Regions from separate parts of the Hydrogenophilus thermoluteolus genome, predicted to be linked through region 1. Evidence: riboswitches for the same ligand, from Rfam matches in the RefSeq annotation. Region 1 holds a riboswitch; the other holds the start of a gene.
What was found. Region 1 has a riboswitch for cobalamin ahead of HPTL_RS03090 (TonB-dependent receptor domain-containing protein). Riboswitches for the same ligand answer to the same signal wherever they lie in the genome.
Positions count from the first base shown of each region.

Region 2: another riboswitch for cobalamin. It lies ahead of HPTL_RS10050 (energy-coupling factor ABC transporter permease); the one in region 1 lies ahead of HPTL_RS03090 (TonB-dependent receptor domain-containing protein).

Region 1 covers NZ_AP018558.1:629,955-641,042, forward strand. The annotation lists gene moaD (molybdopterin converting factor subunit 1) at 1-113, shown strand, start outside; gene moaE (molybdopterin synthase catalytic subunit MoaE) at 117-584, shown strand; gene HPTL_RS03065 (phasin family protein) at 688-1,236, opposite strand; gene clpB (ATP-dependent chaperone ClpB) at 1,377-3,956, shown strand; gene HPTL_RS03075 (cobalamin-binding protein) at 4,019-4,978, shown strand; gene HPTL_RS03080 (ABC transporter ATP-binding protein) at 4,948-5,733, opposite strand; gene HPTL_RS03085 (FecCD family ABC transporter permease) at 5,753-6,730, opposite strand; gene HPTL_RS03090 (TonB-dependent receptor domain-containing protein) at 6,746-8,590, opposite strand; cobalamin riboswitch at 8,633-8,864, opposite strand; gene HPTL_RS03095 (NAD(P)/FAD-dependent oxidoreductase) at 8,884-9,849, opposite strand; gene HPTL_RS03100 (malonic semialdehyde reductase) at 9,834-10,424, opposite strand; gene HPTL_RS03105 (anthranilate phosphoribosyltransferase) at 10,472-11,088, opposite strand, start outside.
Region 2 covers NZ_AP018558.1:2,056,437-2,067,524, forward strand. The annotation lists gene ampD (1,6-anhydro-N-acetylmuramyl-L-alanine amidase AmpD) at 1-23, opposite strand, end outside; gene HPTL_RS10000 (cobyrinate a,c-diamide synthase) at 27-1,328, opposite strand; gene cobO (cob(I)yrinic acid a,c-diamide adenosyltransferase) at 1,325-1,972, opposite strand; gene HPTL_RS10010 (helix-turn-helix domain-containing protein) at 1,989-2,294, opposite strand; gene HPTL_RS10015 (copper chaperone PCu(A)C) at 2,278-2,790, opposite strand; gene HPTL_RS10020 (SCO family protein) at 2,850-3,449, opposite strand; gene HPTL_RS10025 (DUF2946 family protein) at 3,501-3,869, opposite strand; gene HPTL_RS10030 (TonB-dependent receptor plug domain-containing protein) at 4,013-6,286, shown strand; gene HPTL_RS11570 (energy transducer TonB) at 6,540-7,202, shown strand; gene HPTL_RS10040 (MotA/TolQ/ExbB proton channel family protein) at 7,245-7,937, shown strand; gene HPTL_RS10045 (ExbD/TolR family protein) at 7,934-8,371, shown strand; cobalamin riboswitch at 8,431-8,616, shown strand; gene HPTL_RS10050 (energy-coupling factor ABC transporter permease) at 8,731-9,429, shown strand; gene cobM (precorrin-4 C(11)-methyltransferase) at 9,457-10,287, shown strand; gene HPTL_RS10060 (sirohydrochlorin chelatase) at 10,284-11,088, shown strand, end outside.

The sequences.
Region 1 (11,088 bases):
CGTTGAGCCGCGAGGAGATCCACTGCGCGCGCAATCAGCAGATCGCCGCGTGGAACGACCCGATCGCCGATGGCGACGAGATCGCTTTCTTCCCCCCTGTGACGGGAGGCTGAGCGATGGCCAAGGACGCAGTGACGATCCGCGTTCAAAGCGAAGATTTCGACCCGGGGGTCGAAACGCAGCACCTTCACGAAGCCGACCCGACCGTGGGCGCTGTCGCCACCTTTCTGGGGCTCGTGCGGGCGCACCCGCAAGAGGATGGCGCGGTGACGACGATGACGCTGGAACACTACCCAGGTATGACCGAAAAGGCGCTCGCGGCGATCGTCGACGAGGCGCGGCGCCGTTGGCCGCTTACCGCGGTGACGGTGATTCACCGCGTCGGGCCACTTGCGGTGGGGGACCGCATCGTCTTCGTCGGCTGCGCCAGTAGCCACCGCGCCGCCGCGTTTGCTGCGTGTGAATTTCTGATGGATTATCTGAAAACCCGCGCGCCCTTCTGGAAAAAGGAGGCAACCGCGTCGGGCGAAACGCGCTGGGTCGACGCGCGTGCAAGCGACGAAGAACGCGCCTCGCGCTGGTGAGCGCGAGCGCCAGCGAACACTACCGCCCTGGGGCGGTGTTGCGCTTTAGCGGCGCGTGTTGTTCCGCCGCGGGGCGTTTTCAGCAACCGCGGCGCGTCCCCCCTTATTGCTGGGGCTTTTCGGATTGACCGATCCCTGCCATTTTTTGCCACATTTCTGTGGTCATCCGTGTGGCTTCTTGCATCGCTTCGAGCGTCTTGCTGGGGTCGGGCCAGAGCGGCTGGCCAGCCTGGGTAATTCCCCACGGGAAGGGCGAGACAGCACCTTTCTGTTCTGCGCTTCCCTGCTGCCACCACCGCTGCCAGAGTGCGCCGCTCGTTTCGAGTGACCGGGTAAGAAACTGATTCATCTCCGCTTGGCTCTTCACGGTGAGCTGCGTCACTTCGTTCATTGCCGCGATCACCTGTTGGGTGACGCGCTGCGCGAACGCTTGTTGCTGCTGCTGTTGCGCCGAAGGGTCACTGGTATCCGCGAGCGCTTGCGACGCGCGGATACTCTCCTCGAAAAGCGTCCGAGCCAACTCGTTTTGCAACGCGACGAGCCGCTGCGTCTGCGCCATCGCGCTTTGCGTCAGCGCAAGCCATTCGTTCATCATCGCTGCCCACGGTTCGTCCGTCGGGCTGGGCTTCGTGGTGGTTTTCTTGCTGCTCATGATCATCCCTCCCATTGATGGCCGCGCCTTTGCCGTTCAGTATAGCGAGCACCCACGGAATATACAAATCGCCCTTGAAATCGATTTTTTTGCCCCCACACTGTGAGATAGCTCTATTTCCGAACGAAAGGGAACGAACCATGCGTTTCGACAAACTCACCACCAAATTCCAGCAAGCGCTCCAGGAGGCGCAAAGCATCGCGGTTGGGAACGACAACCAGTTCATCGAACCGCAACACCTTCTGTTGGCGCTGATCGATCAAGAAGATGGTTCCACGCGGTCGCTGTTGCAACGGGCCGGGGTCAATGTTCCCGGCCTGCGCGCCGCGTTGCAAAAAGCGATCGAAGCGTTGCCGCAGGTCACGGGCACGGGCGGCGAAGTGCAAATCGGCCGTGATCTCGCGAATCTTTTGAACCTCACCGACCGCGAGGCGCAGAAGTGGGGCGATCCGTTCATCGCAAGCGAAATGTTCCTGCTCGCCCTCACCGAAGACAAGGGTGAAACGGGGCGGCTCGCCAAAGAGTATGGACTTTCGCGCAAAGCGCTCGAAGCGGCGATCCAACAGGTACGAGGCGGACAAAAGGTCGACAATCCTGAGGCCGAAGCGCAGCGCGAAGCACTCAGCAAATACACCATCGACCTTACCGAACGCGCGCGCCAAGGGAAGCTCGACCCGGTGATCGGCCGCGACGACGAAATCCGCCGTACCATTCAGATTCTCCAGCGCCGCACCAAGAACAACCCGGTGCTGATCGGCGAGCCCGGGGTAGGGAAGACCGCGATCGTCGAAGGGCTCGCGCAACGAATCGTGAACGGCGAGGTTCCGGAGACGCTGCGCGACAAACGGGTCTTGGCGCTCGACATGGCGGCGCTGATCGCTGGCGCGAAATATCGCGGCGAATTCGAAGAGCGGCTGAAAGCGGTGCTCAAAGAGATCGCGCAGGATGGCCGCGTGATCCTCTTCATTGACGAAATCCACACGATGGTGGGTGCCGGTAAGGCCGAAGGGGCGATGGACGCCGGCAATATGCTGAAACCGGCGCTCGCGCGTGGTGAGCTCCACTGCATCGGCGCGACTACGCTCGACGAGTACCGCAAATACATCGAAAAGGACGCTGCGCTCGAACGGCGCTTCCAAAAAGTGCTCGTCGAAGAACCGACGGTGGAACAGACGATCGCGATCCTGCGGGGGTTGCAAGAGAAGTACGAAATCCACCACGGTGTCGAGATCACCGACCCGGCGATCGTCGCGGCAGCCGAGCTTTCGCACCGCTACATCACCGACCGCTTCTTGCCCGACAAGGCGATCGACCTGATCGACGAGGCAGCGGCGCGGATCAAAATGGAGATCGACTCGAAGCCCGAGGCGATGGATCGGCTCGAACGCCGCATCATCCAGCTCAAGATCGAGCGGGAAGCGGTGCGCAAAGAGAAAGACGAGGCAAGCCAGAAGCGGTTGAAGCTGATCGAGGAAGAGCTCGAAAAACTGCAGCGCGAGTACAGTGAACTCGAAGAGATCTGGAAGGCGGAAAAAGCGCGGATCGAAGGCACGAAGCATCTCAAGGAGCGGATCGATCAGTTACGCGCACAGATTGCTGATCTGCAGCGTAAAGGGCAATGGGACAAGGTTGCCGAATTGCAGTATGGTGAGCTGCCGAAGTTGGAAGCGCAGCTCAAGCAAGCGGAAGAGGCGGAGCAAAGCGGCGCTCCGTTCAAACTCCTGCGCACGCAGGTGGGGGCGGAAGAGATCGCCGAAGTGGTTTCGCGCATGACCGGTATCCCGGTCTCGAAGATGATGCAGAGCGAACGCGAAAAACTCCTCAAAATGGAGGCGTATCTGCATCGTCGGGTCGTCGGTCAGGACGAAGCGGTGCGGCTCGTCTCCGACGCGATCCGCCGCTCGCGCGCCGGGTTGGGCGACGAAAACCGCCCCTACGGTTCGTTCCTCTTCCTGGGGCCGACCGGTGTCGGGAAGACCGAACTGTGCAAGGCGCTCGCGGAATTCCTCTTCGATTCGGAGGATCATCTGATCCGGATCGACATGAGCGAATTCATGGAGAAACACTCCGTGGCGCGGCTCATCGGCGCGCCGCCGGGGTACGTCGGTTACGAAGAAGGGGGGTACCTCACCGAGCAGGTGCGGCGCAAACCCTACAGCGTGATCCTGTTCGACGAAGTTGAGAAAGCGCACCCCGACGTCTTCAACGTCCTGTTGCAGGTGCTCGACGACGGCCGGATGACCGATGGGCAAGGGCGTACCGTCGACTTCAAGAACACCGTGATCGTGATGACGTCGAACCTGGGGAGTCAACGCATCCAACAGCTTGCGGACGAAGGGGACTACCAGGTACTGAAACTCGCGGTGATGGCCGAAGTGAAGAACTTCTTCCGCCCCGAGTTCATCAACCGGATCGACGAGGTGGTCGTGTTCCATCCGCTCAAAGACGAGCACATCGCCGGTATCGCGCGGATTCAGCTCGAGCGGTTGGAAAAACGGCTGGCGCGTCACGACATGGCGCTCAAGGTCACCGATGCGGCGCTCATGGAGATCGCCAAGGTCGGCTACGACCCGGTCTATGGCGCGCGGCCGCTCAAGCGGGCGATTCAAGAGCACATCGAAAACCCGCTGGCGAAGTACCTGCTCGAAGGACGATTCGGCCCGAAAGATACCATCGTGGTCGATGTGCGTGGTGGGCAGTTCGTGTTCGAAAAAGGCTGATTGCTGCGCGAACACTCTCCTTTCAGGGTGGTTGGGTTGGTAACGAAAGGCATCGAGCTGTGTTGAGATCCTGCACCTATGCGTGGGTACGGTTCCACCTGGTGTGGGCCGGTGCGCTCTTCTTTTGCCTTCTGGGCGTAGTGGGGACGCGCGCGGTGGCCCAACCGATCCAAGTCATCGACGACACCGGGCAGTCGGTGGCGGTCGCTACCCCGGCACAACGGATCGTGAGTCTGGCGCCACACGTCACGGAAAACCTCTTTGCCGCGGGGGTCGGCGACCGGGTCGTTGCGGCGGTCGACTATAGCGACACCCCGCCCGACGCGGCGCAGTTGCCGCGCGTAGGCGGTTATTCGCGATTGGATCTCGAGCGGATTTTGGCGTTTCAACCCGATCTGGTCGTCGCATGGGCAAGCGGTAATCCCGCGGACGTCGTGGCGCGCATCGAAGCGCTCGGTATCCCGGTCTATCGCTCCCAGCCCAACCGGCTCGACGACATCGCCAAGACCCTGCGCAATCTCGCCTACCTCGCGGGTAATCCCGCTGCGGGTGAACGGGCCGCACAGGCATTCTTGGCGCGTCGTGACGCGTTGGCTGCGCGGTATGCGGGGCGTGCCCCAGTCCGGATCTTTTACCAAATCTGGGATCGCCCGCTGCGCACGATTGGCGGGCAGCAGATCCTTACCGACGTGATGCGCCTCTGTGGTGGTGTGAACGTCTTCGGAGCGCTTGATGCGCTGGCGCCCACCGTTTCGGTCGAAGCCGTGCTCGCAGCGGACCCCGAGGTGATCGTCGCAAGCGGCATGGGGGAAGAACGCCCTGATTGGCTCGACGCGTGGCGCGCGTGGCCGCAACTCACCGCAGTTCGTGCGGACAATCTGGTTTTCATCCCCCCGGCACTCTTGCAACGTCCGACGCCGCGGCTACTCGATGGGGCGGAGCAGCTCTGTACGGCGCTCGAAGCGGCGCGCAGCCACCTAGCGGCGCTGCGTCACGAGCCCCTTTCAGCGGGGATGAAATGACGCAGGGGCGGATTGCCGCACGCAGCAAGCGAAAGGCCATAGAGCTGGCTCAACCGTTCCGCGGTCAAGAGGGTGGCGGCTTCGCCCACTGCGGTGTCGCCATCAGGGGAGAGCAGAACTGCATGGGTTGCGTAACGCGCCGCCCAGTTGAGATCGTGCAGTGCGGTGATCACTGCGGCTCCGGCGCGACAGCGTGCGGCAAACTGTTCGAGCACCTGGCGTTGGTGGCGCAGGTCGAGGTGGTTGGTCGGTTCATCGAGCAGATAGACGCGCGGTTGTTGCGCCAGGACGGTCGCGATCGCAACGCGCTGTTTTTCGCCGCCGGATAGGGTATGCAAACGGCGCGCTTCGAAATCTGCCAGATCGACCGCCGCGAGCGCCTCGCGGGCGATCGCGATGTCTGTCGCCGTTTCCCAACCCCAGCGTCCCAAATAGGGGTGACGACCGACGAGCACCGCTTCGAGCACCGTCGCTTCGCCCGGGAAAAAAGGGGTCTGCGCAAGCCATCCGCGCCATTGCGCTTGCTCGCGGACAGACCATTGCGTCAAGGGGCGACCCGCAAGCGTGATCGTTCCGGCGGTAGCCCCACGCAATCCGGCCAACGTCGCCAACAAGGTCGATTTGCCAACGCCGTTGGGGCCGAGCACGACCCACCATTCACCCGCATGGACGGAGAGGGAGAGGCCACGGCACAACGTGCGTTGCCCCAGCGTGAGCGTGAGGGCGTCGGCGGTGAGGAGCGGTGGGGTGGGCATCGCGCGTTTTTCGTCTTCGTTAGGTGCGCGCGCGCACCAGAAGCCACAAAAAGAACGGGACACCGAGGAGCGCCGTCACGATGCCCACGGGCAATTGCAACGGTGCCCATAGCGTTCGCGCTGCGGTATCGGCCACCATCAGGAGCGTACCGCCAGCAAAGATGCAGCAGGGAATCAGCCAGCGGTGATCGTTGCCGATCATGATGCGCACGGCGTGCGGCACGATCAGTCCGACGAAACCCACCGATCCGACGAGGGTTACCGCGGTTGCGGTCAGGAGCGACGCCAGCACGTAGAGTCCCCACCGCAACCGCGCAACGGGGACGCCGACTGCCTGCGCGGTCGCTTCCCCGTAGGCAAGCGCGTTGAGGTCGCGCCCCCAAGTGACGAGCAAAAGCGAAACCGCGATGAGCATCACCATCGGCCACGGCGAAAAGGTCGTGCTTGCTGCGTCACCCATCAGCCAAAAGAGCATCGAATGGAGTCGCTGCTCCGGCGCCAACGTAAGCAGCAGCGCGACCACGGCGCTTGCGCCCGACGCGACGATCACGCCGGTGAGGATGAGCCGCGTCGCCGACCAAGGGCCAGCACCGTGTGCGAGCGCGAAGACGAGCGCCATCACGACGATCGCGCCCGCAAAGGCTGCAGCGGCAACACCCAGCCCTGCCGCGCCGAGCACGATCGCCGCAAGTGCTCCCACCGCCGCGCCACTCGAAACGCCGAGCACGTAGGGGTCAGCCAAAGGGTTGCGCAATAGCGTCTGCATGAGGAGCCCGGCGAGTGCCAGCAGCGCGCCGGCACTCCACACCGCGGCAGCGCGGGCGCCGCGCAGCCCCCATACGACGGGAAACGCGGGATGGTCGTGATGCCACAATGCTGCCCAGACGGTTGTGACGGGGAGCGGCAGCGAGCCGACGCCAAGCGCCAAGAAAAAACTTGCACCGGTCAAACCCACGAGCAGGAGCAGTAGGGCGACACGGCGTTGCGCGAACGGCATCGGCGCACGAAGGCTTTAGTCGCGGTACCGCAAACCGACAAAGAACGTCCGCCCCGGTTGACGATAGGTGGCGGCAGTCTCGTAGGTTTGATCGAACAGGTTGCGGATTTCCGCTTCCAATCGCCACGACCGCGTCAGCGCGTAATGCCACCAGAGGTCGGTTCGGCCGTAGCCGTCGAGTCGTGTGGTATTGGCGACATCGTCCCAGCGGGCGCGTTGGGCGTTGAAGTCGATCCCCGCCTGCCACCGTTTCGCGTCGTAGATGAGCGCGGCAGAAAGCGCGGCAGGAGCGCGACGGGGCAACCGCTTACCTGTGGCTTCGTCGGTGGCGTTGAGCCAATCGGCGTTGATACGGAAATGCCACGCGCCGAATTGACTTGCATACGTCAGCTCCGCCCCCTTGATCCGGGCGCGTGCGACGTTTTCGGGCGGCCAGCCCGCGATGAGGTTTTTGACCCGTGCATCGAAGAGCGTCAGCTCCGCAGCGGTGACGCCACGCTGCCAGCGGATCCCCACCTCTTTTTGGTAGGCCGTCTCGGGTTTCAGGTCGGGGTTGCCACCGCCGAAACCGGTGTCTGGCCAATAGAGTTGATTGAAGGTCGGCGCTTTGAACGCGCTGCTCACGGCTACGCGACCTTGCCATTCCGGTGTGAATTGGTAGCGATAGGCGGCTTGGCCCGTGGTTTTACCTCCGAACTGGCTGTCGTCGTCGTGACGTGCGGTCAGCTGCCAACCGTGACGACCCTGTTCTGCTTGCCAGCCCAAGAGGTAGCCACGAACGATTCGGCTGGTCCGAGTGTATTGGGTTGTGGCGTCCACCTCAGTCGCGGTGAGATCGAACGCGGCAAGCAGTACCCCGAGCGGTAATGCCACCTCGTTCTGCCAGCTGAGTTGGCGTTGTGCCGTCGCGAAGCGACTCACGTTGCTGGCGCTCGCAAGCGCTTTCGACGTATCGCGGGTTTCGCCCAAGCGCAGCGTGGAGAGCCATGCTTCCGTGAGCGGCAGGCGGGTGGTGACTTGGTTGCTGGTCAGATCTTTGTGCAGTAACGCATTGAACGTTCCCGCACCCCAGGCGTCGTATTCGTTGCGGCCACGGGTCGCGAAACTGGCGAGCGCGATTTCGCCGCCATTGGCGAGCGACCAGGAGAGATTGGCGCTGGCGAAGCGGTTACGCCAACCGTCGCGGTCGGGTTGGTGGCTGAAATTGGCAGGTGTGGTCGCTTCGATCCCCTGGGTTCCTTCGGCACCCAGGTCGAGTGCGTACCGAAACGCGGGGTTACCCCCTGAGACGCCGACGCTCGTTTGGTATTGTTCGTGACTGCCCAGGCCGACGAACGCGCGGCGCTGGGTGGTTTCGGTCCCTTTGCGGGTAAAGATTTGAATCACGCCGCCAATCGCGTCCGATCCGTACAAAGCGCTTGCCGGTCCGCGAACGATCTCGATCCGCTCGATCAGCTCAAGCGGAATCGCTTCAAGCGTTGCGGTCCCCAAGGTTGCCGAACCGATCCGCATTCCGTCGATGAGCACCAGTGTATGACGCGCTTCTGCACCGCGCAGATAGAGTGATGCCGACGCTCCGGATCCGCCGTTTTGCACGATCCGTACCCCTGGGGTCTGACTCAATAAGTCGACAAGGGTGCGCGCACCGCTTTGTTCGATCGCGTCACGGGTGAGCACGGTGACCGCAGAGAGCGACGCCTCGGTACGCGTGGGGATACGGCTTGCGGTGACGGCGATCGTCGGCAGTACCGGGTCGAACGCCGACGATTGGGCAACGGCAAGTGGGTTTGTCGCGACGAATCCAAGGATCAAAAGCAGATGACGCCCCTTTTTCGGGCGCAAAAGAGCGATTGCCGACATGAACGAACACTCCCAACTCCAGCCATTCCCCCGTGGCTGTGGCGGTGGAACCCGTTCGCGGCCGGTCTCCGGGCTCGGGCGATTTTCCGCACCGCCTTCCCGGTCAGGCCACCCGATCCGAGCAGTGCTGCCAGTGGCGTGATGGTGCGGACGAAACCCTTACCGTTGCGGGGGCAGCAGCGGCTTTGCACCGGGGGCACCGGTGCGCACCGCTTTCCCGTTTCACCGCATCGACCAGAGGGGTGGATGCGGCACCGCGAACACGAATGGTATAAAAGAATGAAGTATACGATTCAGCGATTGCTCAGGTCAATATCGACCGCTTTCGCCGCACGCGCACCGCTTGCGAGCGCCGAGACGACATTGGGGAAATCGCGTTCGACGAGATCGCCTGCGGCGTAGAGTCGCAGCAGCGGCGTTCGCCCCCAACGGTCGGTGATGAGGTAGCCCGCCTCGTCGCGGGCAAGCGCCGTTGCGGTGTCGCCCAGCGCGGTGGCCAACCATTCGCTGTTAGGCGCGTAGCCGATCAAGACATGGAGGCGATCGACCGCTGCGGCTTCCGCTTTGTCGGGAGCGGTCTGCCATTGCGCAACGAGTTTCCCCGCTTCCCGACGAACGGCACGGAGGGTGGCGTGCATAACCACCCGTATCCGGTCGGCGAAGCGTTCGACCGCTTCGTGCAGTTGCCGTTGCGCGCGCGGACGGGATCGGCAGAGGATGATCGCGCACCCGCCCAGCTCGGCGACCATCTTGGCGTTTTCAAAGGCGTTGTCGCCGCCACCAACGATCAGGACGGTCTTGCCTTGGCAGAGATCGAGATCGCGGAACGCAAAGGGGCCATAAGCGAGTTCCGATGCGGACAACTGCCCAATCCCAGCAACGGTTGCGAGTGCCTCAGGTCTGCGGTAGCGCAAACCGGTGGCGACGATCACAGCGGCGGCATGTCGCGGTGTGCCGTCGTGAAGAAACAGGCGCCACCCGTTTGGGACCGGAACCAATCGTTGTACGCTGCTCGTGCATGCGATCGGGATCCCTGCCGCTTCGGCGTGAGCGACGAAGCGGGCACTCATCTCGGTGCCGGTCAGCCCGTGTTGCCCCAATACCCACTCGTTGGCCAAAAAATTGAAGCGTAGGATTCCACCCGGCGCTTCAGCCGCTTCGAGTACGAAAGGCGCATAACCCAGCTGCTTGAGCCACAAGGCCGCCGAAAGTCCGGCAGGGCCCGCGCCAACGATTGCGACACTCAGAGGATCTGACATGCCTCGTCGAACGTAAGACGGGGGTTGCGCGGAAATAGCTTACTCGGGTCACCGATGCCCAAGTTGACGAGAAAGAGGGAGCGGATCGTCGTGCCGGCAAAAAAGAGTTCATCGGCGCGCGCTTTGTCGAACCCGGCCATAGGGCCGCAATCGAGCCCTAGAGCGCGCGCGGCGAGGATCAGATAAGCGCCTTGCAGCGCAGCATCACGAAATGCGGTTTCGCGGGCGAGCGCCTCGTTGTTTGCGAACCAGGCGCGGGCGTCGGTATGGGGGAAGAGTTTCGGCAGCTCTTCGTAGAAGGCGAGGTCGTAGCCGATCAATACGGTGACCGGTGCCGCCATGGTTTTCTCGACGTTTCCGGGGTCCAGGGTCTCTTTGAGTTTGGCTTTCGCTTCGGGCGACTTGATGAAGCGAAAGCGGGCTGGGCACCCGTTCGCGGCCGTTGGCCCCCACTTGAGCAGATCGTAGAGCGCGCGTAACGTTTCATCTGGGATGGGGTTTGGCAGGAAACCGTTGTGGGTCCGCGCTTCGGTAAAGAGTTGCGCTAATGCCGCGTCAGGTAATGTGGGTTTCATCATGTGGCTCCTTTGGGCGCTTCGGTGCAGGATTGTGAAAAGGCTTGTCAGTTTTTGCCGGCAACCCATCGATCCCACGCTGCGCCATTGCGCAACACCGAGCGCGCACGGGCAGCGCCTTCGGCCAGCGATCCGGCTTTTCCGGTGTGCCAGAGCGCGATCGCCGCACCATAGACCAGCGCATCCGCGGTCGGGCCTGGCGCGCCTTGGAGCGCGGCGATTCCGGTTTGCGCCGCATAATGGGCGGCGTCGCGTTGCCAATCGGGCGAATCAGTGGGATCAGGCATGGCACGAGGCCATTCGGGGGCGCGGACTGCATGCTGGATTGCGAGCGCACCCGGATCGATCGATTCCGTGGTGTCCCCCTCGGTCGGCATGCGGACGACCACACTGGTCTTGTTCAACGGGGGAAGAAAGCCCCCTTCGACACCTTTCGTGATCGCGGCCGAGGTAAAACCGGCAGCGCGCGCCAGCAGGGCATAGAGGCGGGCATACGGGGAATGGACATATCCCGAGAGGTGATGGGTTTCGCGCTTGCCGAGCAACGGTTTGGCCAAGGTTTCGAGCGTGTTGAGCGCGGTGCGTTTGACGATTTCGTTGCGAAGCGGCACGAGCGCGGCGATTCGCGGTGCGTACTGGTGTTGATCGCAATAACTCCAGCCGC
Region 2 (11,088 bases), 800 kb from region 1:
ACGCGATCGACCGGCAAGCGCACCGCTCACTCCGGCTTGCCACCCAACCAGGCGGCGATCACGGCAGGTGCCGAAGGGAAATACCAGTGGACGTAGCTTGCCGTCAATGACTCCACCCGGTAGATCGCTTCGCCGTGCGCTCCCTTGTCCCGTGGGGGGTGATATTCCGCGAAGCGCCACGGCGTCTGCGGTGGCGTTTCCCAACGGGAATAGTGAAAGGTGTGGCCTGTGAGGGTCCCTTCCGGCAGCACCAGCCGCTGCCCGCCCAATGCCGCAAGGCGCGACTGCATCACGACATGCCCCGGGAGCAATCCAGCCATCGGATATCGCTGCCCATCGAGCGTTTCGAGCGTGGTCGCCACCGCCACCATCCCGCCACATTCGGCAAGGATCGGAACCCCAGCAGCATGGGCGGCGCGAAGGCTCATGCGAAACCGCTCTGCTGCCGCCAGCTCCGCTGCGAAACGCTCGGGGTACCCCCCGGGGAGCCAGACGGCGTCGGCAGCCGATGGCACAGCCTCATTGGCAACGGGGGAAAACGGGATGAGCGTTGCCCCCAGTGCTTCAAGACATTCGCGGTTCGCTGGGTAGAGGAACGAAAACGCCGCGTCCTCTGCCACCGCGATGCGCTTGCCCGCAAGCAGCGGCGGCAGGTTCGGTGCAGGCGCATCCGGCAAATCAACCTCAGGCCAGGGAGCGTCGGCAACCCACGGCAGAATCGCGTCGGCCAATGCGTCGAGCCGCGCGTCGAGGTCGGCGATCTCAGCAGCCTGGAAAAGCCCCAGATGGCGTTCGGGCAACTGCGCCTCGGATCGCTTAGGCAACGCGCCGACGAATGCCAGCCCAGACGGCAACCGTTCGCTGAGCATTGCCGCGTGACGCGCCCCCGCGACACGATTCGCCACGACCCCCCAAACGTGCAATTCGGGGTCGAACGACGCCAACCCGTGCGCGATCGCCGCAAAGGTCTGCGCCATCTTGCCTGCGTCGATGAGCAGCAACACCGGCAATCCGAGGCGTTTTGCCAGTTCGGCCGCCGACGGATCGCCGTCGAACAGGCCCATCACCCCTTCGACGAGCACCACGTCGGCATCCCGAGCCGCACGCGCCAACCGCCAGCGCGCATCGTCGAGCCCACACATCGCAAGGTCGACGTTCTCCACCGGCGCGTCTGAGGCCGCAGCGAGCACCATCGGATCGAGAAAATCGGGACCGCACTTGAAGAGCCGCACACGTCGCCCCAGCTTGCGGTGCGCGCGCGCAAGCGCCGCGGTTACCACCGTCTTCCCCTGCCCCGACGCTGGGGCAGCAAGCAACGAAGCGATCAAAACTCCACCCCCGGCATCGCGGCAACGCCCGCCTGAAACGCATGCTTCACGAGCCGCATCTCGGTCACCGTATCGGCAGCGGCGAGCAGTTCCGGCGGCGCGCCGCGCCCCGTGATCACCACGTGCTGCATCGCCGGACGGTTGGCGAGCGCCGTCAACACCCGCTCGAGCGGCAGGTAGCGGTACTTCAGCACGATATTGAGTTCGTCGAGCACCACGAGACCAACCGTAGGGTCCGCCAGCGCCGTTTCGGCTGCATGCCACCCCGCTTCTGCCGCCGCGACATCGCGCGCTCGACTCTGCGTCTCCCAGGTAAACCCTTCGCCGCTCACCACCCAGGTGACGTTCGCCTGCCGCCGGAAAAAGGCCTCTTCGCCCGTGTCGCTTCGCCCCTTCACGAACTGCACGACGACGGCACGCAAGCCATGACCGAGCGCCCGCGCCAGCAACCCAAACGCCGCGGTCGATTTCCCTTTGCCTGGCCCCGTATGGACCAACACCACACCGCGTTCGGTTTTCGCCGCAGCGATCTTCTGGTCGATTACCGCTTTTTTGCGCGCCATCCGCGCCTGGTGGCGCGCTTCGGTTGCATCGGTTTGCGTGGGCGCTGGCGTTGCCAGCGCCCGTTCGGGTGCGTCTGCCATCGTCGGGGAAATCCGGTCACGAACACGAAGCGACAATCCTACCACGCTCTCGTGACAGGAGGCGCGAGACCGTCTCCACCTGCAACCCAGTGATCGCGGCGATGTCGCGCAGCCTTGGCCACGGCGCCCCCGGTGCAGCACGGTCGAGCAGCCTGCGCAACCGTTGGAGCCGCGCGAGCGCCGAACCTGAGCGCAAGAGCGCCCCTTCGTGCGCCCGTTCGGCGTGGCGCGTGGCATGCGCCTGCTTCAGAGGATGAGCGGGTACCGTAGCTGCGACCGACTCGACCGACCCCCCAAGAAGCGCTTCAACGCTGAGGCCCATGGCCAAGCCCTCCGTGCGACATCGGGCGTCCCATCCGCCCCAGCGGGCGGACTTCCGCCTCGATATCGACGTCCAATCGCTCTCCGTTGGTCGTGGTAAACGTCAAGGTGAGGGGAACCTTCTGCCCCACCTCGACCGCTTTCGGCAAATCGATCAACATCACGTGGTAACCACCGGGCTCGAGCGCAACCGTCTGCCCAGCTCCAATCGCCAAGCCATTGGGGAGCGCGCGCATCTGCATGCGGTCGCCTACCATCTTCATTTCGTGGATCTCCACCACCGGGGCAACCGGTGTCTTGCCGCCCACCAGCGTCACCGCTTCGTGCGCGGTGATTTGCAGGAACGCGCCGGTGGCTTTCTGACCAGGTACCGTCGCCCGTACCCACGGATCGGTTATCGTCACTGGCGCTTGTGCGTGTGCCGTGGCGGTCACCCCAGCCACTGCGCCAACCACCAGCCAAGCCAACAGATTACGGCGAACCACAAAACGTGTCATTTCCACGGCAAATCCTTTCCTCGTTCCGGGTAGGGTTTGCACACCCACCCAATCGTCACTCACGGCGCTTCGGCCAAGAGCCGCGCGACGTCCTCAGCGAACTGCGTCGCACCCATCGCATGCGGCACGGCCAAGCGCAATTTCCCTTTCGGGTCGTAAACGAACGTGGTTGCCGTGTGGTCCATCGTATAGCTCGCACCCGTAGGCACCTTGCGGTAAAAGACACGGAACGCCTTCGCGGTGGCTTCGAGCGTCGCTGCATCGGGCGGAATCAACCCGACGAACGTCGGATCGAACGCGTCCAAGTACGCACGAACCACCCCGGGTCTGTCGCGTTCGGGATCGACAGTGATGAACACCACGCGAAAACGCTCGCCCTGCGCGCCCAAAAGGCGTTTCACCTCGACGGCACGCGCAAGCGCCGTTGGGCAGACGTCCGGACATTGAATGAAACCGAAATAGAGCGCGACCACCTCACCACGGAAATCGGCAAGGCGGCGAACTTGCCCTTCGGTATCCGGCAACGCGAAATCGCGCCCAAATTCGGCGCCAGTGATCTCTTGCGCGTGAAACGACGCTCGATCCGAACAGGCGGAGAGCACTACCGCACATAACAACACCCAGATGATACGGCGCAAAGCGCCGATGAAACGTCCCATTGCATGCTCCGCTGATGCGATGACTCCACGACAACCTCAACGATCGGGGTATCAGCGGGGCGGCGCGCGCACCGGAGGGAGACGATGCGCGATGGCATCGGCAAAAACGGAAGCAAAGGCGACGGGCAGCGCCGCGACGGTGACAACCCACCCCCATGGCGCGGCCCATGGCGACGCAATGCCCGGGTGGGTCGTTGCAAGAAGACAGTAACCGCACGCCGCGAAGGGATCGTGATGGTCGTGTGCCGCAGGAGGCGCCTGGGATGGCGCCTTCCCTGCCGCGGCATCGGCAGCGTCACTGACTAAGGAGCAAACGTCGGAAAAACTGCGCTGCGCCCGCACTTCCCACGACACCAGCGGGAAGAACGCAGTCAGACACCACCACAAGGCAACCAACAGCGCAGCGTTTCGACGGTTCATGGTTCAAGTATAGCCGAAGCGATCGAGATGCGACATTGACCAGAATCAACAAACAGCAACAAACGAGTTGATCGCTGTCAATTGCTTGCGTTCGGCCTCATCCTCAAAATAGGGTGCTGCAGTTCGTTTTTTGGAGCTCATCGATGCGTAGGCAACCCATCATCACCCTCTTCGTAGCATTGGTTTCCCTGCCTGCTACAGCCCAACAGACACTTCCTGCGATCACGGTCACGGACAAGGCGATCGAAGACGGCGGCAACGCGCTCGCCTTGACCCCGGAAAATATCCGTTCGCTACGCGCTCGGCATCAAACCACCACAGCGCTGCTCAGCGAATTGCCTGGCGTCACGACCCTGGCTGGCGGAGCCCTTTCGCCGCTACCGGTAGTGCGCGGGTTGGCCGACGAACGGCTTCGGGTGACGATCGATGGTGCAGATCTCACCGCAACCTGCCCCAACCATATGAATACGCCGCTCTCTTACACGTCGCCCACGAATATCGAACAGCTCACCCTCTACCCGAGCGTCACCCCCGTTTCGGTGGGCGGCGACGCGATCGGCGGCGCGGTGGTGGTGGAACGGCGCAAAGCGCCATTCGCGAGCGACTCAACGCCCGTTCGTGGTGGCGAAGCGGGCGCCACCTACCGCAGCAACGGCAACGGAAAAGCGGCCGACTTCGCTGCTTGGTACGGCACCGAGACCTTCGCAGCGCAATACCAGGGCAGTTTTGCCGAAAGCGACAACCTGCGCGCTGGCAGCCCCTTCAAAAACTACCGCTTTACTGGACGAGCTGGCCACACCTTGGATACCGACGCAATCGGCTCAACTGCCTACCAGGTACGCAACCACGCCGTCGACTTCGGCTGGAAGAGCGGCGAACACGAGGTACGTGCCGAAGTGGGGCTGCAGCAGCAACCCTACCAGTTCTACCCCAACCAACGGATGGATCTTTTGGACAACGAAGAGAAGCGCGCCGCGTTGGCCTACCGCGGCCGTTTTGCGTGGGGAACGCTTGAAGCACAGCTCTACCATGAGACGGTCGACCACTTCATGGATTTCGGCGCAGACAAACGCTACTGGTACGGGATGGCGTCAGGCGGCCCAACCGCCGTTGACGGTTCCCCGTGCGCCCCCCTCGGTTTCACCTGCGCCGCCGGGATGCCGATGTACGCGTCGAGCACCACCGACGGCGCGAAGGTCAAAGCGACGGTCGCACTCGATACCGCGTCGCTTGTGCGCGTAGGCGGTGAGTGGAACCGCTACACCCTGGACGACTGGTGGCCTCCCTCGGGTAGCGGGATGTGGCCCGACATCTTCTGGAACATCCGCAACGGAGAGCGGGAACGGACCGCACTCTTTGCCGAATGGGAACGCGCCATCAGCCCGACGTGGCGCACCACACTCGGGGCACGAATCGAGCAAGTCACCACCGACGCCGATCCGGTACACGGCTACGCCAACAGCGACGGCACCGCGCCACGCTTCACTTATCAACTGCGCGACAGTACCGCGTTCAATACAAGCGACCGCTCCCGCAGCGACACCCTCTGGAACCTGGTTTGGTCCAACAGTTGGCAACTCTCGCCGGAATGGAGCGCAGCGCTCGACCTGGCGCATCAGAGCCGCGCACCGAGCCTCTATGAGCGCTACCCGTGGAGCACCTGGCAAATGGCGGCGCTCATGAACAATTTCGTCGGCGACGGTAACGGCTACATCGGCAACCTCGATCTGAAGCCGGAGCAGGCCTACACTGCTGCAGCACGCCTGGCTTGGCAAGCAAGCGACCAAGGGTGGCGCATCGAGTGGCGCCCCTACCTCACCGTGATCGAAGACTACATCGACGCCGTGCAGTGGGACGCCACCGCCAACGCCCCCCGCGCCACCCCCGTCACCAACCGGTTCACGGTACTCAAATATGTGAACCAACGGGCGAAGCTCTACGGGCATGAGTTGACGCTACGCGGGCCCCTTGCCCGCAACGGCTGGGGCGCTTGGGCGTTTGCCGCAACGCTCGCGTGTAGCCGCGGCAGCAATACCGAAACGGGCGACAACCTCTACGGGGTGATGCCGCGCAACGTCAAGCTCACGCTTGACCAGACGCGTGGGCAGTGGCAACAGCGTTTCATCGTCGAAGCGGTCGAACGCAAATCGCGGACCAACCGCATACGCAACGAAATTCCGACAGCGGGCTACGCGCTGCTTCACTGGCAAGGGAGCCTGACGCTCTCCAACGCCGTGACGTGGCATTTCGGCATCGACAACGTGTTCGACCGCTCTTACGCCCACCCGCTTGGCGGCGCCTACATTGGTCAAGGGACGACGATGACCAACCCGACGCCCCCCAACGTGCCGCAGTGGGGTACCCCAGTCCCTGGCCCTGGGCGTACCCTGTGGACCAGTCTGCGCGTGCGCTTCTGAACACGCACAGGCAGCGCATGCCGATGGTATGCTTCGTGGGATGAAACTCTGGCAAACCCGGGAACGCGCGATCGGCGCGTTCCTTGCATGGCTCTTGGTAGGTAGCGCAGCTGGCGTTGCCATGCACCGCAGTTCTTTTTCCCTATCGACGCCGGTCCCTGCGCCCACCTCATTGGCGATCGGGTGGGTAGTTCCAGCCACCGCACCAACTTCCCACGCCACGGCTCCTACCCAGACCAACGAAGCCACCCGCATGGCTTCTAAGGAATCTGCAGCCCACGAAGCGCGCTTTGCGCCAGTTCCGAATGCGACCCCACCGGCTACAGCGAACAGAAAGCAGCGGCCGCACCGCACCCAACCGGCACGAAACGTAGCCCCAGCGCAAAACCTGATACCGAAAGAGACACCAGAGCCCAAACAAAACCCCAAACCCAAACCTACCCCCACACCAAAACCCACACCGAGAGCGCCATCCCCGGCACCGCACCCTCGCCCTCCCGAACCCATCGCGGCGCGGGATAGCGCTTTCGCAGACAGCCGTGCGGCAACCGCCTTGTCGCCTCCCAACGTTCTTTCCGCTCCTTTGGCCCACGCGTCGGCACGCCCCGCTGCGCCGGAACCTTCCTCGATCGAGCTCAAAGTCCTCTGCCATCATCGTCCACCACCGCTGTACCCATTCATTGCACGACGGATGGGAATCGAAGGCACGGTCACCGTCCAGGTCACCCTCGATGCCCAGGGAACGATCGTGGCGGCGGAAATCGACCCGCCCCGCTCGACCACCCGCCATCCCGCGCTCACGGCCGCTGCGCTTGACGCCGTGCGGCAATGGCGATGCACCTTGCCAACGGCCTGGCGCGTGGGTACCGTTACGGTTTGGCAACCGTTCCGTTTCCAACTGACCGGCGCGCCATGATGCCACGCCCCAACGCATACGGAACCAGACGATAGGAAGACCATGTCGCTCACCTGGCAAACCCTTGTTCCCCACCCTTTTCTGACGCGCCTCGACGCGATCGGTTGGACGGTCCTCGCCACGCTGATCGGACTCTTGTTCGCCGCTGTCGGCGTGATCGGTGCCCGCGTCTGGTTGGCGTGGCGCGAAAGTCCGCTTGCCACGGCGTTTCGCACCGCGTTTGCGCAAATCGACACCCTGGCCGACTTCGCCGCATTGGTGAATCGACCAGAGGCTACCTGCCATCCCTTCGGGCGGATTGCCGCTGCGGCGTGCGCGGCATGGACAACCTCAGAGCGACGCGCGCCGTTACACCGCAGCGAGTGGCTCTATCGCGCGCTCCAAACGCAGCTCGAACGCGAAGTGGCCGAACGGGAGTGGGGCCTGACCCTTCTTGCCACCGCAGCCAACACCGCCCCCTATATCGGCCTTTTCGGTACCGTCTGGAGCATCTACCACGCCTTGACCGCGATCGCGATCTCCGGCGAAGCGTCCCTCACCGCCGTTGCCGGTCCGGTTGGCGAAGCGCTCATCATGACCGCGATCGGGCTTGCGGTCGCGATTCCCGCTGCGATCGCGCATAACCTCTTCGTGCGCCACAACCGCCTGGTGATTCCCGAACTCGAAGCGTTCGCGCACGAGTGCTACCTGCTCCTCACCGCAGAAAACGAAGAGAACGCGCCCCGAACGCCATGAAACAATACCCATTGCCGTTCCTCACCGTGAAGAGTCGCACCACGGTGAACCCGACGATCCATATCGTCCCACTCGTCGATGTGCTCCTCGTGCTCCTCGTGATCCTGCTCGTCACCGCGCCCGCCCTGTTACACACAGTCCGTACGAAACTGCCCCACGCCGCTGCCGAACCGGCAACGCCACCGCGCGAAACGGTCACTTTGACCCTGACCGCGTCGGGTACGCTGCTCTGGAATGGTGAGCCGCTCCCCCGTGACGCACTGCCAGAGCGGCTAGCAGCGCTCGTTACCGACGCCCACGATGCTGCGCCACCCCCGGTGCTGCTTGCGGTGGAACGCACGGTGCCGTTCGAAGCCGCGGCGCAACTGATGGTGGCGCTCACCCAAGCGGGGATCACGGACGCACGGTTTTTGCTCGATCCCGCCTCTCCTTGATGGTGGAATCGGATTTGGCGCCGCATCGCACTGTTGACTTGGGCAGCGGTTTTCCCGATAATGAACCGACGCGTGACGATAGCGGCGAACCTTCGCCGCACGGGAAGTCCGGTGCAAATCCGGCGCAGCCCCCGCTACTGTGAGCCTGACTGACGCGACACGATGCCACTGGAGCAACCGCTCTGGGAAGGCGTCGCGGCAGGGCGACGGCAAGCCAGGAGACCGATCGTGACGCGCAAACCCAACTGCGCCGCGGGGTGACGGCACGTGGGATAGCGTCATCGTACTCCGTATTCACGGTTTCGCTGTTTCCCCCGAGCGCAGAATTTTCGTAACGGCATGGCTCGGAGGGAAGCACGATGCATATCGAACCTGGACTCTTGACCGGGGCCAAGATGGCCCTCTCCTACCTCACTGGCACGGCCGCACTCTTCGGCGCGGCGCGCTCTGTCTGGACGACGCTGTTCGTTTCCGAACGCGTGGTTCCGGCGTTTGCACACTTCCTGCGCTTTTTGGTGCGCAGCGTATGCGCGTTCGCGATCGCATTTGCGGCGTTCGAACTGCTGCCACACCCCGCGGTGGGCGTTTCCGAAGTGCACCTCATCTTGGGCAGCACGCTCTTCTTGCTCTTTGGCGTTGCCCCGGCAGCGGTCGGTTTGGCCACGGCGTTGCTCGTTCAGGGCCTCTTCTTCGCCCCGTACGATCTGCCGCAATATTTCGCGAACGTCACCACCCTTCTCGCCCCGCTCTTTGCCGTCGCGGCGGTCGCAAAACGGACCATCGCGCCGCACACCCCCTACACCGATTTGCGCTACCGTGACGTGTTTCGTCTCTCCCTCACGTACCAGGGTGGTGTGGTGCTGTGGGTCGCGTTCTGGGCCTTCCTGGGACTGGGTGCACAAGCGTGGCAGCAGATCGCGACCTTTGGTGCTGCCTATTTGAGCGTCTTGGTGGTCGAACCGGCGCTCGATTTGGCGCTCCTTGCCGCAGCGAAACACGCCAAACCGTGGCTCGGCGAAGACACGCTCTTTACCGCTCGTCTGCATCGCGCCGCGTAACGGTCGCGCACTGGTAGGTAACACCCCGTGTCTTTGCCACCGCTTAGCCCCTGCCCCGGCACCGTCTGGTTCGTCGGGGCGGGCCCTGGCGACCCAGAACTCATTACCGTCAAAGGGCAGCGGCTGCTCAGTGAAGCCGGCGCGGTGCTCTACGCCGGTTCGCTCGTCGACGAGGCGGTCGCGCGCTACGCACCGCAGTCGGCCGAAATTGCCGATTCGAAAGGTATGACGCTCGAGGCGATCGCCGAGTGGCTGACCACACGGGCGCAACGCCACGCTACCGTGGTGCGGCTCCAAACAGGGGATCCCACGCTCTACGGCGCACTCACCGAAATGGCGCGGCTGCTCGACGCAGCAGGTGTCCCATGGCGCGCGGTGCCAGGCGTTTCGTCGGCGTTTGCCGCTGCCGCGGCAGCCGGTGAATCCCTCACGCTGCCAGAGGTCACCCAGACGGTGATCTTGACCCGTGCGGAAGGACGAACCCCGATGCCGCCGCGCGAACGGCTCGAGGCGCTCGCCGCGCACCAAGCCACGGTCTGTCTCTTTCTGTCGATCACACTGACGCGGGAAATCGAACGCGCCTTCCTTGCCGCCGGCTGGGCGCCGGAGAGCCCGGTGCTGGTGGTCCACAAAGCGTCATGGCCGCAAGAGCGGATCGTCCGCACCACCTTGTCCGAACTCAGCACCGCTTGCCGCGCCGCAAAGATCGTCTCGCAAGCGATGATCATCGTTTCGCCAGCGCTCGGTGCGCGACAATGGGACGCTGCCCCCCGCAGTAAGCTCTACGACCCAACCTTCACCCACCGCTTTCGTCGTGCAGACAAGGCACCCGAAAAACCCAACGGAGGAGCGTCGTGAGCCCTTCCGCCAACCCCGTCGTCCTCATCGTCGGCCACGGTTCGCGTGAACCCGCAGGCAACCATGAAGTCGAGCAGTTCGCCGCAGCCGCCCGCAAACGCCATCCGCACCACACCATCCTCACCTGCTTCATCGAGTTTGCCGAAGTGCTTTTGCCCGAAGGGTTGGCCCATGCTGCCCAAACCGCACGCGCGGCAGCCCCAGAGGCAGCGACAGTTTTGGTAATCCCCCTCATCATCAACGCCGCGGGTCACGTCAAGATGGAGATCCCGCAAGCCGTCGCCCAAGCCGCACGCGCCTTTCCCGACGTCACATTCACCATCACCCCGCAAGTGGGAACCGGCGACGAACTCTTTGCCGCGCTTCAAGGCGAACGCAAGCGTGCGATGCGCCGCCTGGCGATGCCCGATCCGCAGACCACAGGGGTGATCCTATTGGGGCGCGGTTCGAGTGACCCCGGGGCAAATGCCGAATTGGCGAAACTCGCGCGACGCCTTTTCGAAGCGACCGACCACGAACTGGTCGACCTCGCCTTCACCGGTGTCACCTACCCGCGGCTGGAACGGGTTGCGCAGCGCTTCGTCACCTGGGGCATGACCCAGATCATCGTGCTGCCGGTCTATCTCTTCACCGGCGTTTTGATCGAACGGATCCGCGCGCAGGTGGCGCGTCTCGAGCGGCAATATCCCACCGTCGCGTGGGCGCTTGGTGATTACCTCGGGTTTCGCCCTGAGATCGCCGCCTGGTTCGACGGACTCCTCACCCAACCGCACGAAACGCTGCCGACGCTCGCCTGCACCG